DNA from 2 places in the Metabacillus sp. B2-18 genome. Region 2 is predicted to be linked to the other one. Evidence: riboswitches for the same ligand, from Rfam matches in the RefSeq annotation. Region 2 holds a riboswitch; the other holds the start of a gene.

Region 1 (7,865 bases), 2.0 Mb from region 2:
CTCCCACTAAGTGAAGCAAAACGTGGGTATGAAATTTTTGATACAAGAACGGATAATTGTATCAAAGTAGTATTAAAACCTTAAAAAAAAGGAGGAGAGTCATGGATTACGCATTACACGAAGTTCTTGAAGTTCAGGAAATTGCGGCATTTAAGACAACTTGTTTAACAAAGTCCAAAACGATGAGAGCACTTGTATCTGATCCAGAACTAAAAGACATCATGCAGCAAGATATTACAATATCAACCCGTCAGTTAGAGGAGTACTCCTCCATTCTTTCTAAAGCAAAACCAAAGTATTAGTTAGGAGATGAAGGAACATGAACTCAATCATTGAAAGTTTAACTGGTATGAAAGCATTAACCGATCAAGTTGTTGCAATGGACTTATTAATTTCTGCAAAAAGTGGAGTAAGAAACTATGCAATTGCCCTCACTGAATCAGGCACTCCAGAAATTAAACATACTCTCACTCGTCATTTAGAGGAAGCACTGGATATGCATGAAAGAATCTCAAGTTATATGGTGGAAAAAGGCTGGTATCATGCATTTGATACCCATGAACAAATACAGCTGAATTTAAAAAATATGGATACAGCAATGAAATTACCTACTCTTTAAGCATCTCTTATTCTCAAATAGAGGAACAAAACAAACTGTTCCTCTTTTAGAGAAGGGATTTTTATTATCAAATAAATACCTCACCCATAAAAAAACTGACTCCACAAAGAGTCAGCTCAAAATTTACACATTCACATTCTTCTTTGCATCAGCAGGCACCTTCTCCAAAGCTGCAGCAAAGTCTTTAATTAAATCCTCAACCTTCTCAAGTCCAACGCTTAATCTTAACAGTCCATCTGAAATGCCACGCTTTTCACGCTCTTCCGGAGGCATTGCCGCATGTGACATTTTAGCAGGATACGATAATATAGATTCCACTGCACCTAAACTAACCGCAAACACCGGAAGCTCCACATTTTCAACCAAAGTCTTAACTGCCGCTGCGTCAGCTAATTTAAATGACAACACTGCTCCAGGACCATCCGCTTGATAGTTTTGTGTTTCATGACCTGGGTGATAGCTCAAGCCTGGGTAATATACCTCTTCTACCTTCGGGTGCTCCGCTAAAAACTCAGCTATTTTTAAGGCAGATGCTTGAGACTGCTGTAGGCGTACATGCAATGTCTTTAATCCACGAAGAACTAGCCATGCGTCCTGCACACCAAGAACGGCACCAAATGCATTTTGTAATTTATACAAACGATCGCCTAAATTAGGATCCTTCACAACAGCAAGACCTGCAAGCACATCACTATGCCCCGCTAAAAACTTCGTTGCACTGTGCAACACTACATCAACGCCTAACTCTAAAGGTCGCTGTAACTCTGGTGTTAAGAACGTATTATCTAAGAAAGTTAAGCAGTTATTCGCCTTCGCTAGATTCACAATCCCCTTAATATCCGTTACTTTTAACAATGGATTCGAAGGTGTCTCCATATAAATTACCTTCGTATTAGGACGAATTTCAGACGCAACCTGATGAAGATCTGTCATATCTACAAATGTATGCTCAATTCCAAATCGAGTTAATACATCTGTGATAATACGAAAAGTCCCCCCATACACGTCCTCTGTTACAAGTACATGATCTCCTTGTGATAACAGCAAAAACGCGGTAGAAATAGCTGCCATACCAGAGGAGAACGCCAATCCACGTGATCCGCCTTCTAATTCTGCAATGGCACTCTCCAATGCTTCTCGCGTAGGGTTGCCTGAACGTGCATAATCATATTTCCCAAATTCATCGATATCAAATTGATGAAAAGTAGAGGAATGGTGAATCGGCACACTTACCGATCCTGTGCCGCGGTCCACCTTTGACTCGTTATGAAGTAGCTTTGTTTGAAATGACCAATCATGATTGCTCAACTGCTTCCACTCCTTTCATTGCTTTAAATGCCTGTGTTAGATCCTCAATAATATCTTCTGCATGCTCAACACCAACTGAAAAACGTAGCAGCTTATTACAGACACCATTTGCGATTCGAATATCTTCTGGAATATCCATATGTGTTTGTGTTGCTGGGTACGTGATGAAGCTTTCGATGCCACCTAAGCTTTCTGCGAAGCAAATCGTGTTAAGATTTTTCAAAAACGGATTAATCCATTCTTCATCTTGTAAACGGAATGAAAGCATTCCACCTTTTCCTGGATATAAGACATCAAGTACATCAGAATGCTCTTCTAAAAATGCCGCTACCTTTTGAGCATTTTCCTGATGCTGTCTCATACGAAGTGATAAAGTTTTCATCCCTCTCATTAACAACCAAGAATCAAATGGTGATAAAACAGCACCAATTGCGTTTTGGTGTTGGAAGAATTCTTCACTTAGTTCCTGCCCCTTCGTAACAACTAAGCCTGCAAGAACATCGTTGTGCCCTCCTAAGTATTTTGTTGCACTATGGATGACAATGTCCGCTCCATCTAAGATTGGCGTTTGAAGAACTGGTGTATAGAAAGTGTTATCAACAATCACGAGTATGTTATGCTTTTTCGCAACTCCTACTAGCTCTTTAATATCCGCTTCCTGCATTAATGGATTTGTTGGCGTTTCAATGAATAGAGCTTTTGTGTTTTCATTGATCAATTTTTCCGTTTCAGCTGGATTTGTGAAATCATCATATTGAAATGATAATCCGTATTTTCTCCATTCTCTTTCAAAAAGACGGTATGTTCCACCGTAAAGGTCCGAAGAAACGATCAGTTCGTCTCCACTTTGGAAGAGGGCCATGATTGTTTGGATGGCAGCCATTCCTGAGCTGAAGGCAAAGCCGCGGTCGCCATGCTCAAGGTCTGCAATCGCTTTTTCGACTAATAGTCTTGTAGGGTTTCCTGTTCGGATATAATCAAATCCAGTTGATTCACCGATACCTGCGTGACGATAGGCTGTTGATAAATAAATTGGCGGGTTAACTGTACCTGTTACATTTTCACTGCGGTTGCCGATTTGTGCTAATTTTGTTTCGATACGTTTACTCATGTTTGTCACTCCTAAGATATAAATTTAATGATTATGTACATGAGAGAAAGTGTACATGTCTTAAAAAAGCAAAATAAAAAGTCTTCCCCGTTAAGAAGAAGACTGTGTCGTTAAAGTGCGCTTCTTCTTATCTCTCAAGCATAAAGCTGGTGTGGCTTGCTGGATTTAGCACCTTGGCACTCGCAGAAGTCTTGGTATGGTGTTGTTAAATAAGTAAACTCATATAATTAGTGTTGTGTAGTTTTTCACAGCACGCAAGTGCTTGCGGCTTGCTCTGCAAGCCTCGACAGAAAATGAAAAATGCCTGTAACAAACAAGGGCGCTTTGTTCCATTCATTTTTCATTTCCTGTCGGTGCTGTAAAAAACTTACTTAGAGTTTATCTATCATCAACCACCAGATCTTCACTCGTTATGAACCGGTTGCTGAGGCTTCATAGGGCCAGTCCCTCTGCCTCTCTTGATAAGAAATATATGAAATTTTTAAAATGTTTAACTTTTTATTACTGTACCTTATTCAAGTGGAGAATGCAATAGAATTATTGTAATAGTTTGATATCTTCGATAATTTTTTCGAATGGTACGTCAGATACTCCATCGTATTGCTCAAGGATTTGACTACCTTTCATAAGAAAGATCGAGGTACTGTGCACATATTGAGTTGAGCCTTCAAGTTTTGCAGCAGGAGCTAAGAAACTTATATTAGAAAAAGATTCAATTTCTGCTTGATCATAGCCTGTTAGAAAGTTCCAAGTTTCATAATCAGCACCGAATTGATTTCCAAACTTTTTTAACACTTCAGGTGTATCATGTTCTGGATCAATACTGAAGGAAACTAACTCTGCTTCTGCTTTTTCATCTTTTAACTGCTCTTGAAGTGTAGCAATGTGAGCAGTCATTGGCGAGCAGACAGTATCACAATTTGTAAAAATAAACGTAGCTATCCAAACTTTGTCTTCGTAGTCAGACATTCTTACAGCTTCTCCGTTTTGATTCACGGCTTCCAGTGGCTCTACAGTTCCATTTAATGAAAAATGCTCTTCCAGGTTGATAGACTGAGAACAGCCTACCAACGCTAGAACAGCAATTACAATTGATAGTATTTTTTTCACGGTAGATTCCTACTTCGTTAAGAATGAAGTGTCGATTAGATCACTGAATTCTGGTTTTTCCTTTAGGAATTTTAATTCATAAGAAGAATTTGCAAATTCTTGAACAACATCTGCGTTTACTTCTGTAGTGTATGTTACACGCTCCCACGCGCTGTCAACGATCGCTGGGTCTAATTCTTGATCTGTGATGTCTTTGATAGCTTTAATTGCAATATCACGTGCTTCTTCTGGATTTTCGTTAATAAAGTTAACGCCTTGCTCATGTGCTTTTACGATATTAGCTACTAGCTCTTTATTTTCTTCAATTAGTTTTCCACTTGTTACTAACACTGTGTTAGGTAATGTTGTACCATATGAGATTTCATCTGTATCAACGATTACTTTTGCACCGTCATTTACTAATTGTGATGCCCACGGCTCTGGAACAGCAGCAAGATCTACTTTACCTGATTCGAACATTGCACCGTATTGAGCTGGGTTACCAGTTACATGTTTAAGAGTTCCACCAATACGTGCTGATGTAATTCCTAAATCTTTAAGAAATGTTTCCATTTGAACATCATGTGTGCAACCTACACCAGGTGTGATGAACGTTTTACCTGAAACATCCTCAACTGATTGAACACCACTTTTTGCTGATGCAACAACAACAGTACCACCTGAAGATGCACCTGCAATAATTTTCACGTCTGCTCCATTTGCATAGTTGTTCATAACTGGACCTGGTCCTACTAGTCCTGCTTGTATTTCACCTGTTTTTAAAGCCGTCATAAACGCTGCTCCGTCAGGGAACGTTTTGTATGTTACTTTTACGTTTTCTCCAAGAGCTTCTTCATAATAACCTTTTTCTCTAGAAATCATAGCTGGTACGTGGTCAATGTTTGGGAAATATCCAATCACAACCTCTTCTGTGCTCCCGCTACCGCTTGTATTTGATGATTCACCAGTTCCACAAGCTGCAAGGACACCTACTAATAAAATTGAAATAATTGCAAATAAAAGTCCTTTTTTCATGATGTAACCTCCATTTTGAATAATGATTGTAAGTTAAAAATAACCTTTTACTTTGATACCTTATTTTACGCTTGAAGTCAGAAGTCAGAGGTGAGATTTGAAGCAATTGGTGACATACCAATTGCTTTTATTAAAAAAATCCTCAACTATCTAATCCCCATTTTTTCATTACGTTTTTCTCAATACGTTGGAAAAAGAGTAAATCGACAATAACACCAATGACCATAATCATGATCATAATGGCGAGTACTAAGCTCATATCACCAAAATCTGATGCAAATTTTAATTTATATCCAAGACCAGGACCTGTACTTAATAATTCACCGGCCATTAATGCTCTCCATGCAAATGCCCAAGCAAGTCTTATTCCTGTTACAACATAAGGGATAGATGCTGGAATCATGACCTTCCAGAACAGGCTCAAGCCTTTATAATCCATCGTTTGTGCTGCTTTTATATAAAGTGGTGGCACATTTTTAATCCCTGTTCTCATGTTAATCGTCATCACAAGTGTTGCACCTAAAACGACAATAAACGTAACAGCTGCTTCATTTAACCCGAACCACATGATCGCTAAAGGTAACCAAACAATACTTGGTACAGACTGTAAAGCGATAATTAATGAACCTAATGTTTCATCAAGTGTTTTAGATTTAGCTAAAGCTACTCCTAAAATAAGTCCTAAGATTAATGCAATGACTAATCCAATTGCAAGTCTTTTAAAGCTTGCGACTAAGTCATAGACAAGTGTTAAATCTAAAAAGCCTGTATACAATGATTTGAAAACATCTGTAGGGGCAGGGAATATTGCTACGGAAACATCAATAAGTTTTACCGTTACCTGCCATACAGTTAAAAGAATAACGTAAAAAAGGATTCGTTTAACGACTGGCTGCATATTGCTGCTCCTTTTCTATTACTTTATCAATTTCTGATTTTAGTAATTTTTTAATTCGTTCTTCATAAGCTATTAGCTCTTCACGTGCTTGCTCACGTGGTCTAGGAAAGTCAAGCTCGATAATATCAACAATTCGTCCTGGCTGTGTTCCCATGACGACAATTCTATCAGAAAGCTTTAATGCTTCATGAATACTATGTGTAACGAAAAGAATCGTTTTTTTCGTCTCTAAAAATACTTCTTCTAACACTTCATGAAGTCTTGAACGTGTTTGCTCATCAAGCGCACCGAATGGCTCATCCATTAATAATAGAGCTGGATCCATCGCTAATGCTCTCGCAATGGAGACACGCTGCTGCATCCCGCCTGAAAGCTCATGCGGAGAATGCTTGGCATATGGACTTAATTGCACAAGAGATAAAAATTTATGAGCTCTTTTCTGTGCTTCTTTCTTGGAAAGCTCCTTGCGAAGAGGAAACATTACATTTTCTTCAACAGTTAACCATGGAAATAATGCAGCTTGCTGAAATACCATGCCACGTTCTTTACCAGGTCCTTTTAGTTGTTTCCCTTGTAGAATAAGCTCACCAGAAGTTGCCTGTGTTAAGCCTGCAACGATGGAAAGCAAAGTTGATTTTCCACATCCTGAAGGACCTAGGATCGAAACAAATTCTCCTTCTTTCACTTGTAAATCTATATTTGTTAAAACTGTTTCTTCTTTGTTATCACGGTTTTTGAATTGTTTATTAACATTATTTATAGATAAAAACACTGATATCACCTACTTTTCTTAATTCATATCTGTTTTATCGGATTTACTTATTATAGTAGGTTTAGGAAATAAGTCAATGGTAAAATTAGTATTTCCCTAATTCTCACCAAAATAAAAAAGACCGACATGTAAGTCGGCCTTGTTCACGTTATTTTTTCTTTTCATCATAATAATTAACAGCATACATAGAACCTTCAGCTACCATCGTATTATCTTCAATATCATGTGGATCCGGGTGTCCAGATTTCTCCATAACCTGCTTGTCTTTATTTATAGAATTAATGGCTTTATTCTTCATCATTTGCATGGAAGAGATGAATTTGTTCTTTCTTTTTTCTTCCTTTAATAAATAAGATGTAACCCCTATTGTGGATAGTGCAACACCGGATAAAACCACTTTGCTTGATTTTTTCATTTGTGATTCTCCTCTCACTTTTATTAATAGGTCTTACTTGGAAAATACCCTTGTCCGACATTTTTAAACATTTTTTTCTCGGAAAACATAATAAATATGCTTTTTTAAGGATGAATGAATTGTTGCGTGTTAAAATAAAAGGGGTTTCATTCATGTTTTAGGAGGGGTAACCATGAGTAAACAAACAGGTATTATTAAGGAGCACTCCTTTTATTCAGAAGCACTTCAGGAAGAATTAACATTGCTAATTTATCTTCCAGAGAATTTTTCTCCATTATATAAGTATAGTTTATTGATTGCACAAGATGGTCAAGATTACTTTAAACTCGGTCGTGTTGGTAGACAGGTCGAGGCTTTAGTTAAAGATGAAGAAATAGAAGATGTTATTGTTATTGGCATTCCTTATAAAGATGTTCATGACAGAAAAGAAAAATACCATCCGAATGGTAGTAAGTTTAAGCAGTATGTGCGTTTTCTTGCGCATGAATTAGTACCATATCTCGATTTCGAATTTCCAACATACCAAATCGGCTTTGGTCGTGCGTTAATTGGTGATTCCTTAGGAGCAACTGTTTCCTTATTAACAGGCTTATCGTATCCTAATACTTTCGGAAAGCT
Region 2 (7,865 bases):
TATTACTCCGAAGACAAAAGCTATTTTTGCAGAGACAATTGGAAATCCAAGCTTAGATGTTCTTGATATCGAGGCAGTTGCTGAAATTGCTCATGAAGCTGGAATTCCATTGATTGTGGATAACACATTTGCCACACCGTATCTATGCAGACCTATCGATCATGGTGCCGACATTGTTGTTCATTCTGCAACAAAATGGTTGCTTGGGAATGGTACAACTCTTGGTGGAGTCATTGTAGATGGAGGTAAATTTGACTGGAATAGTCCAAAATTCCCTGGGTTTACAACTCCTGATCCTAGCTATCATGATTTAGTTTATGCTGAAGCATTAGGAGAACAAGCGTATATTATTAAAGCGAGAGTTCAGTTATTAAGAGATTTAGGCCCAGCTATTAGCCCATACAATGCCTTTCAATTTAATCTTGGTCTAGAAACCCTTCATGTCCGTATGAAGGAACATGTATCAAATGCAAGGAAAATGGTGCAATATTTAGAAAGTCACCCAGCTGTTGAGTGGGTTCTATACCCTGAAAATAGCCAACACCCTGCGAAGGACTTAGCTGCTAAATACTTACCTAAGGGTGCTGGTTCTGTAGTAGTATTCGGTATCAAGGGCGGAAGAGAGGCTGGTGCAGCTCTTATTAACAACGTTGAACTTTGGTCACATGTAGCAAATGTTGGAGATGCGAAAAGCTTAATCATTCATCCTGCGAGTACAACTCATCAACAACTAGGCGTTGAAGATTTAAAGAAATCTGGTGTAACAGAAGATTTGATCCGCTTATCAGTAGGAATTGAACATATAGAGGATTTAATAGAAGATTTAGATCAAGCTATTTTTGAAGCAACAGGTGTAAAAGGAATGGAGAAAGTAAATTCTTAATTAATGAAATATTCTAATAATATTATTTATTGTATAATATTGAAAGGGGTTGCAGATAAATGCAACCCTTTTCATATTTGAAATGTAAAATCACAGTGAAAAAAGTAAGCTATTTTAAGAAAATAAATAATTGACATTGATTTTCAACACATGATACAATCACAATCGTACTTAAAAAGACAATCAAATATTTAACTCTTATCAAGAGAGGTGGAGGGAAGTGCCCGATGAAGCCCGGCAACCATCAGTTCATTCTGAAATGGTGCCAATTCACACAAAGCAGATGCTTTGAGAGATGAGAGAAAGGTATTCAAGCGCCTTTCTGCTCATTTTGCAGGAAGGTTTTTTATATGTAAAAAAATGAACGGTAGAAATAGTAAAGGAATAAAGGAAGAAGGTGACAAAATGATAACATTATCAAATGTTAATAAAGTTTATAAAACAAAGAGCGGCTCTGTTCAAGCTGTTAACAATGTAAACCTTGAAATTAAAAAAGGTGAAATATTCGGAGTTATAGGATATAGTGGAGCCGGAAAAAGTTCATTGATCCGTTTGTTAAATGGACTAGAAAAACCAACTAGTGGGGAAGTCGTTGTGGCAGGTAGTCAGATTGGCTCAATTTCTGGTACAAAGTTGCGTAAAGCACGCTTAGAAATAAGCATGATCTTTCAACACTTTAACTTATTGTGGTCAAGAACAGTGAGAGAGAATATTGCATTTCCTTTAGAAATTGCAGGAGTAAGTAAAGCGAAACGACTTAAACGTGTTGATGAGCTTATTAAGCTGGTTGGACTGGAAGGAAGAGAGAATGCATACCCTTCTCAACTTAGTGGTGGTCAAAAACAACGTGTTGGGATTGCCAGAGCGTTAGCGAATAATCCCAAGGTTTTATTATGTGATGAAGCTACATCAGCACTTGATCCCCAAACAACAGATTCAATTCTAGACCTGCTTGTTGATATTAATAAACGACTAGGCTTAACAATCGTATTAATTACACATGAAATGCATGTCATTCGTAAAATTTGTCATCGAGTAGCTGTTATGGAAAATGGTGAAGTGGTTGAACAAGGAAATGTATTGGATGTTTTCAGAAACCCTCAGAAACCTATAACAAAAACGTTCGTTAAACAAATCTCAGAGCCGGATGATACGAAGGAAGCAATTGACCTACTACTAGAAAATTATCGTTCTGGAAAAGTACTTCAGCTAACATTTGTTGGTGAAGGTACAGAAAGACCATTGATTAGCAATATTATTAGGAAATTTAATATTGAAGTGAATATTGTACAAGGTAAAATTTCACAAACGCAAAATGGCTCTTATGGTTCATTATTTTTGCATATAGATGGAGATCTTGATGAAATTAACCGTGCAGTTGCTTATATTGGAGAACAACAAGTAGAAGTGGAGGTGCTGGCGAATGCTTAATCAGTTTCTTCCAAATGTAAAATGGGAAAAAGTATGGGAGGCAACTTATGAAACAACTTACATGACAGGAGTTTCGGTTGTCGTCACTTTTTTCTTAGGAATTATACTTGGTTTACTTTTATTCTTAACTTCAAAAGGCAATATCTGGGGTAACAGTATACTTAATACAATTTTATCTGGAATCGTAAATATATTTCGGTCAATTCCGTTTATTATCCTTGTTATTTTACTCTTACCCTTCACTAAAGTTGTAGTTGGGTCAATTCTGGGAGAAAATGCTGCTTTACCCGCACTAATTATTGGATCCGCTCCATTTTACGCAAGGATGGTTGAGCTTGCTTTAAGGGAAGTTGACAAAGGTGTTATTGAAGCAGCTAAATCGATGGGAGCAAAAACGTCGACAATTATGTTGAGAGTACTATTACCGGAATCTTTACCAGCTTTGGTTTCAGGGATTACAGTTACTGCAATCGCATTGGTTGGTTATACAGCTATGGCCGGAGTAGTAGGTGCTGGAGGTCTTGGTGACCTTGCTTATCGAGAAGGATTCCAGCGTAATAATTTTGAAGTAACCATTGTAGCAACCATTTTTATCTTAATTATTGTGTTTATTATCCAATTTATTGGAGATATATTAGTTAAAGCTATCGATAAACGTTAGGAGGAAAAAATGATGAAAAAATATCTTTTATCACTAGTATTAACAATTTTCGCTATTCTACTTGTTGCATGTGGCGGAGGCGAAAATGAAACAACTCAAGAAGAAAACACAGGGACTGAGCAAGAAACGAAAGTACTAAAAGTTGGAGCGACAACTGTTCCTCATGCAGAAATTTTAGAAGAAGCAAAACCACTGTTAGCAGACAAAGGTATTGAATTAGACATCGAAGAGTTTTCAGATTATCCATTAATTAACCCAGCGCTTGCTGAAGGTGACCTGGATGCAAACTACTTCCAGCATGTTCCATATTTAGACAATGCAATTAAAGAAAATGATTTTGATCTTGCAAATGTTGGAGCAATTCATATTGAGCCTTTTGGTATTTACTCAAAAGAATACAAAACACTTGAAGAGTTACCTGAAGGTGCAAAAATTATCATGAGTAACAACGTTGCAGAAATGGGACGCGTGTTAGCACAACTTGAAGAAAAAGGTCTAATTAAATTAAATCCAGATGTTGATAAAATTAATGCAACAAAAGATGATATCGTTGAAAATGCTAAAAACCTAGAAATTGATGATAGTGTTGCACCAGAAATGTTGGCAAGTGCTTATGAAAATAACGAAGGTGATGCAGTTATTATCAATGGTAACTACGCACTTGCAGCAGGATTAAATCCAGCAGAAGATGCTGTAGCTCTAGAAGCTGGTGAAAATAACCCTTATGCAAACATCATTGTTGTTCGTAGTGAGGATAAAGACAAGGAAGAGATTAAGACTCTTGTAGAAGTATTAAAATCTCAAGAAATTAAGGATTTTATTAATACAAAATACCCAGGTTCAGTACTGCCTGTAAATGACTAATTTAAGAAATCCTTTAAGAGATCTGTAAACAACAGGTCTCTTTTTTTATTGGATTCTTCAGTCACCAAGTTTGTATACAATGGTTTGAAAAATACATACTATTACTGATTGATTAAGTTATGAATGGAGTTGTTATTGAAAATGGAATATCATGAGCCTAGAAATTCTACGGAAGCTGCTTTACATGAATATAAAAGTGGATTAGGTACTTTCACACAAAAGATGCCGGAGATTGCACGCCATTATAATGCTTTTACTGAAGCTTGTTTTGCTGAAGGGACACTATCAAAAAAAGAAAAACATTTAATTGCATTAGGAATTGCAGTGAATACCCAAGATGAATACTGCATTATCTACCATGCAAAAGGATGCTTGGACAACGGTGCTAGTGAAGAAGAAATTTTAGAAACTGTTGGTGTTACAGCTGCATTTGGTGGTGGAGCAGCAATGAGCCAAGCTGTTACATTAGTTCAAGAATGTATAACAGAGTTAAACCAACTAAAACAATAAATCGAGTAATATAGAGTATTTTTGAGGGAAATTACAAAAATAGTTGGTTATTTTTACAGAATGAATCAATTTCAAATATTACGGTTTGTGAGATTATCTTACGAACTTTGAGTTGTTTGAATATTCTTGATAAGCTTTATATGTAAAATAAAGCTGAAAGGATTGATTCATTATTCACTCGAATCAAGAGTCAATTGATCTCAATTACACAACTGAAATGGAAAAGGCGATGCATCATTCTCATGGTATAGGGTACGCTGAATATGCTAGTAAGCATGATAAACGTATGGATGTTGAAAAGAGCCGTGAAGAAGATTATCGTAAAAGTCAGTTGATTTATGCTGATGTTGAAAGAAAAATGAAAAAGTAAAGCCTATAGATGGAAGAACCAGAATAACTGGTTCTTCTTTTTTAATGGAAAGACATTAGGGAGGAAAAAGCGTGTTTACTCCAAATTCACATACTTAACCCTCTAATTTCCTTCATCACAAAGAGAATGTTTTTTCTTAAAAGGTGAAAAATAAACTAGGGTCTCAAGGTAGATTCACAGAGCAATGTGTTATATAGTAGAAACTGTCTAATTTCTCTATTTACATAAATTTTTTAATGTGAATTTATCAAAGTTAGGATAGATATTTTAATGTCAAAATTCGACTCTATTCCTTAAAGGTTGTGTTCACTTTTCATTTGTTATAATATTAGAATGAGAATAAAATGAGAATTAGTAAACTTTATATATTATTGGAGGTATCATTATGGCAGGCTCTACATTAATCATTAAGGATTTACACGTAGAAATTGATGGGAAAGAAATTCTAAAAGGTGTAAATCTTGAAATAAAAGGCGGAGAGTTCCATGCAATCATGGGGCCAAACGGGACAGGTAAATCTACTTTATCTTCAGCAATCATGGGGCACCCAAAGTATGAGGTAACACAAGGTAGCATTACATTAGATGGGGAAGATGTATTAGAAATGGAAGTAGACGAGCGTGCTCGTGCAGGTCTATTTTTAGCTATGCAATATCCAAGTGAAATCAGTGGGGTAACAAACGCGGATTTCTTACGTTCTTCTATTAACGCCCGCAGAGAAGAAGGCGATGAAATCTCTTTAATGAAATTCATTCGTAAAATGGATGCAAACATGGATGAGCTTGAAATGGATCAAGATATGGCACAACGTTATTTAAATGAAGGTTTCTCCGGCGGAGAGAAAAAACGTAATGAAATCCTTCAATTAATGATGATTGAACCAAAAATTGCTATTCTAGATGAAATTGACTCTGGTCTAGATATTGATGCATTAAAAATTGTTGCAAAAGGAATCAACAAAATGCGTAGTGAAGAGTTCGGTTGCTTAATGATTACTCACTACCAACGTTTATTAAACTACATCACTCCAGATAAAGTACATGTAATGATGCAAGGACGTGTTGTTAAATCAGGTGGCCCTGAGCTAGCTCAACGTTTAGAAGCAGAAGGCTATGACTGGATTAAACAAGAATTAGGTATTGAAGACGAAACTGTTGGGCAAGAAGCATAATAGTAAGGGGGACTAAGACGATGGAAACATTAACGATCAATCAGGATTATGTCTCAAGCTATTCAAAACAGCTTGGTGAGCCGGATTGGCTTACAGATCTTCGCTTACAAGCTTTTGCCAAGCTAGAGGATCTTCCTATGCCTAAACCGGATAAAACAAAAATCGATAAATGGAATTTTACAAATTTTAAAGAACATACTGTTGAGAGTGCAAAATTAGACTCATTAAATGACTTACATGAAGATGTGAAATCATTAATTGACCTTGAGTCTACAACTAAAAACTTATATGTTCAAGTTAACAATACAGCTGCATATACTTCATTATCTTCTGAATTAAAAGATAAAGGTGTCATCCTAACAGATATCCATACTGCAGCAAAAGAGCATTCTGACTTGCTACAAAAATACTTTATGACGGACGGGGTGAAGGTTGACGAGCACCGCTTAACTGCTTTACATGCAGCTCTTCATAACGGTGGGGTATTTGTTTATGTCCCAAAAAATGTAGAAGTAGCAGAACCAATTCAGTCAGTATTTGTTCATGACAACCCTAATACAACATTATTCAACCACGTAATTGTTGTAGCTGATGATAATAGCTCAGTAACTTATGTAGAAAACTATATTTCTACTGTTCAAAATGTAGAGGGTGTGTTTAACATCATCTCAGAAGTATTTGCTAATACAAATGCTCGTGTAACATACGGTGCAGTTGATACTCTTGCAGAAGGAGTAACAACTTATGTAAACCGCCGTGGGGTTGCTGGTCGTGACTCACGTATTGAATGGGCATTAGGTTTAATGAATGATGGCAATACAATTTCTGAAAATGTTACAAACTTAATGGGCGACGGCTCATTTGGAGATACAAAAACAGTTGTAGTAGGTCGTGGAGAGCAAAAGCAAAACTTCACAACGAAGGTTGTACACTTTGGTAAACACTCAGAAGGGTATATCTTAAAACATGGAGTTATGAAGGATAGTGCATCTTCTATTTTCAATGGTATTGGTAAAATCGAGCACGGTGCTTCAAAGTCAAACGCAGAACAAGAATCTCGTGTTCTTATGTTAAGTGAAAAAGCACGTGGTGATGCAAACCCAATTCTATTAATTGATGAAGATGATGTAACGGCAGGTCACGCTGCTTCTGTTGGACGTGTTGATCCAATTCAATTATATTATTTAATGAGCCGCGGTATTCCTAAAGTAGAAGCTGAGCGTCTTGTTATCCATGGCTTCTTAGCACCTGTTGTTAAAGAACTACCTATTGAAGGTGTTAAAAAGCAGTTAGTTGAGGTTATTGAAAGGAAAGTTAAATAATGAATATCTCTGATATTCGTCAGCACTTTCCGATTTTGGACCAACAAGTAAACGGGAAAGACCTCGTTTACTTGGATAGTGGTGCAACTTCTCAGAAACCACTATCCGTTATAGATGCTCTTTCCACATATTACAAAGAATATAATTCTAATGTTCACCGTGGTGTGCACACATTGGGTACAAGAGCAACTGACGGTTATGAAGGAGCTCGTGAGAAGGTAAGAAGATTTATTGGAGCAAAATCGATCCAGGAAATCATCTTTACTAGAGGTGCTACTACTGCTTTAAATATTGTTGCTCAGAGCTATGGGCTTACCAATGTAAAAGAAGGTGATGAAATTGTCATCACTTATATGGAGCATCATGCGAATGTGATTCCTTGGCAACAGGTAGCGAAAATAACTGGTGCCACTTTAAAATATATTCCATTACAAGAAGATGGTACAATCGACTTGAAGGATGTTGAAGAAACAATAACACCAAATACGAAAATTGTATCAGTTATGCATGTATCAAACGTACTTGGAACGATTAATCCGATAAAAGAAATCACAGAGGTTGCTCATAAGCATGGAGCTGTGATGGTTGTAGATGGTTGTCAAAGTGCTCCACATATGAAAGTAGATGTCCGAGATTTAGATTGTGATTTCTTT

The links. A riboswitch is a leader RNA that binds a small molecule or an ion and turns the genes downstream of it on or off. The one in region 2 is predicted to bind S-adenosylmethionine.
Region 1: it holds a riboswitch for S-adenosylmethionine, as region 2 does, so the genes downstream of both, LPC09_RS05100 (methionine biosynthesis PLP-dependent protein) here and LPC09_RS20925 (methionine ABC transporter ATP-binding protein) in region 2, are expected to answer to the same signal.

Annotation. Positions count from the first base shown of each region.
Region 1 is NZ_CP088245.1:964,928-972,792, reverse strand. Features, by position in the region: gene LPC09_RS05120 (zinc-dependent alcohol dehydrogenase) at 1-84, shown strand, start outside; gene LPC09_RS05115 (hypothetical protein) at 102-302, shown strand; gene LPC09_RS05110 (spore coat protein) at 320-619, shown strand; gene metC (cystathionine beta-lyase) at 743-1,927, opposite strand; gene LPC09_RS05100 (methionine biosynthesis PLP-dependent protein) at 1,914-3,038, opposite strand; SAM riboswitch class I at 3,421-3,506, opposite strand; gene LPC09_RS05095 (SCO family protein) at 3,576-4,148, opposite strand; gene LPC09_RS05090 (aliphatic sulfonate ABC transporter substrate-binding protein) at 4,158-5,162, opposite strand; gene LPC09_RS05085 (ABC transporter permease) at 5,305-6,060, opposite strand; gene LPC09_RS05080 (ABC transporter ATP-binding protein) at 6,044-6,832, opposite strand; gene LPC09_RS05075 (hypothetical protein) at 6,981-7,247, opposite strand; gene LPC09_RS05070 (esterase family protein) at 7,420-7,865, shown strand, end outside.
Region 2 is NZ_CP088245.1:4,104,526-4,112,390, reverse strand. Features, by position in the region: gene LPC09_RS20930 (O-acetylhomoserine aminocarboxypropyltransferase/cysteine synthase family protein) at 1-883, shown strand, start outside; SAM riboswitch class I at 1,079-1,185, shown strand; gene LPC09_RS20925 (methionine ABC transporter ATP-binding protein) at 1,289-2,314, shown strand; gene LPC09_RS20920 (methionine ABC transporter permease) at 2,307-2,975, shown strand; gene LPC09_RS20915 (MetQ/NlpA family ABC transporter substrate-binding protein) at 2,988-3,839, shown strand; gene LPC09_RS20910 (carboxymuconolactone decarboxylase family protein) at 3,981-4,349, shown strand; gene LPC09_RS20905 (YuzK family famiily protein) at 4,579-4,719, shown strand; gene sufC (Fe-S cluster assembly ATPase SufC) at 5,105-5,890, shown strand; gene sufD (Fe-S cluster assembly protein SufD) at 5,911-7,212, shown strand; gene LPC09_RS20890 (cysteine desulfurase) at 7,212-7,865, shown strand, end outside.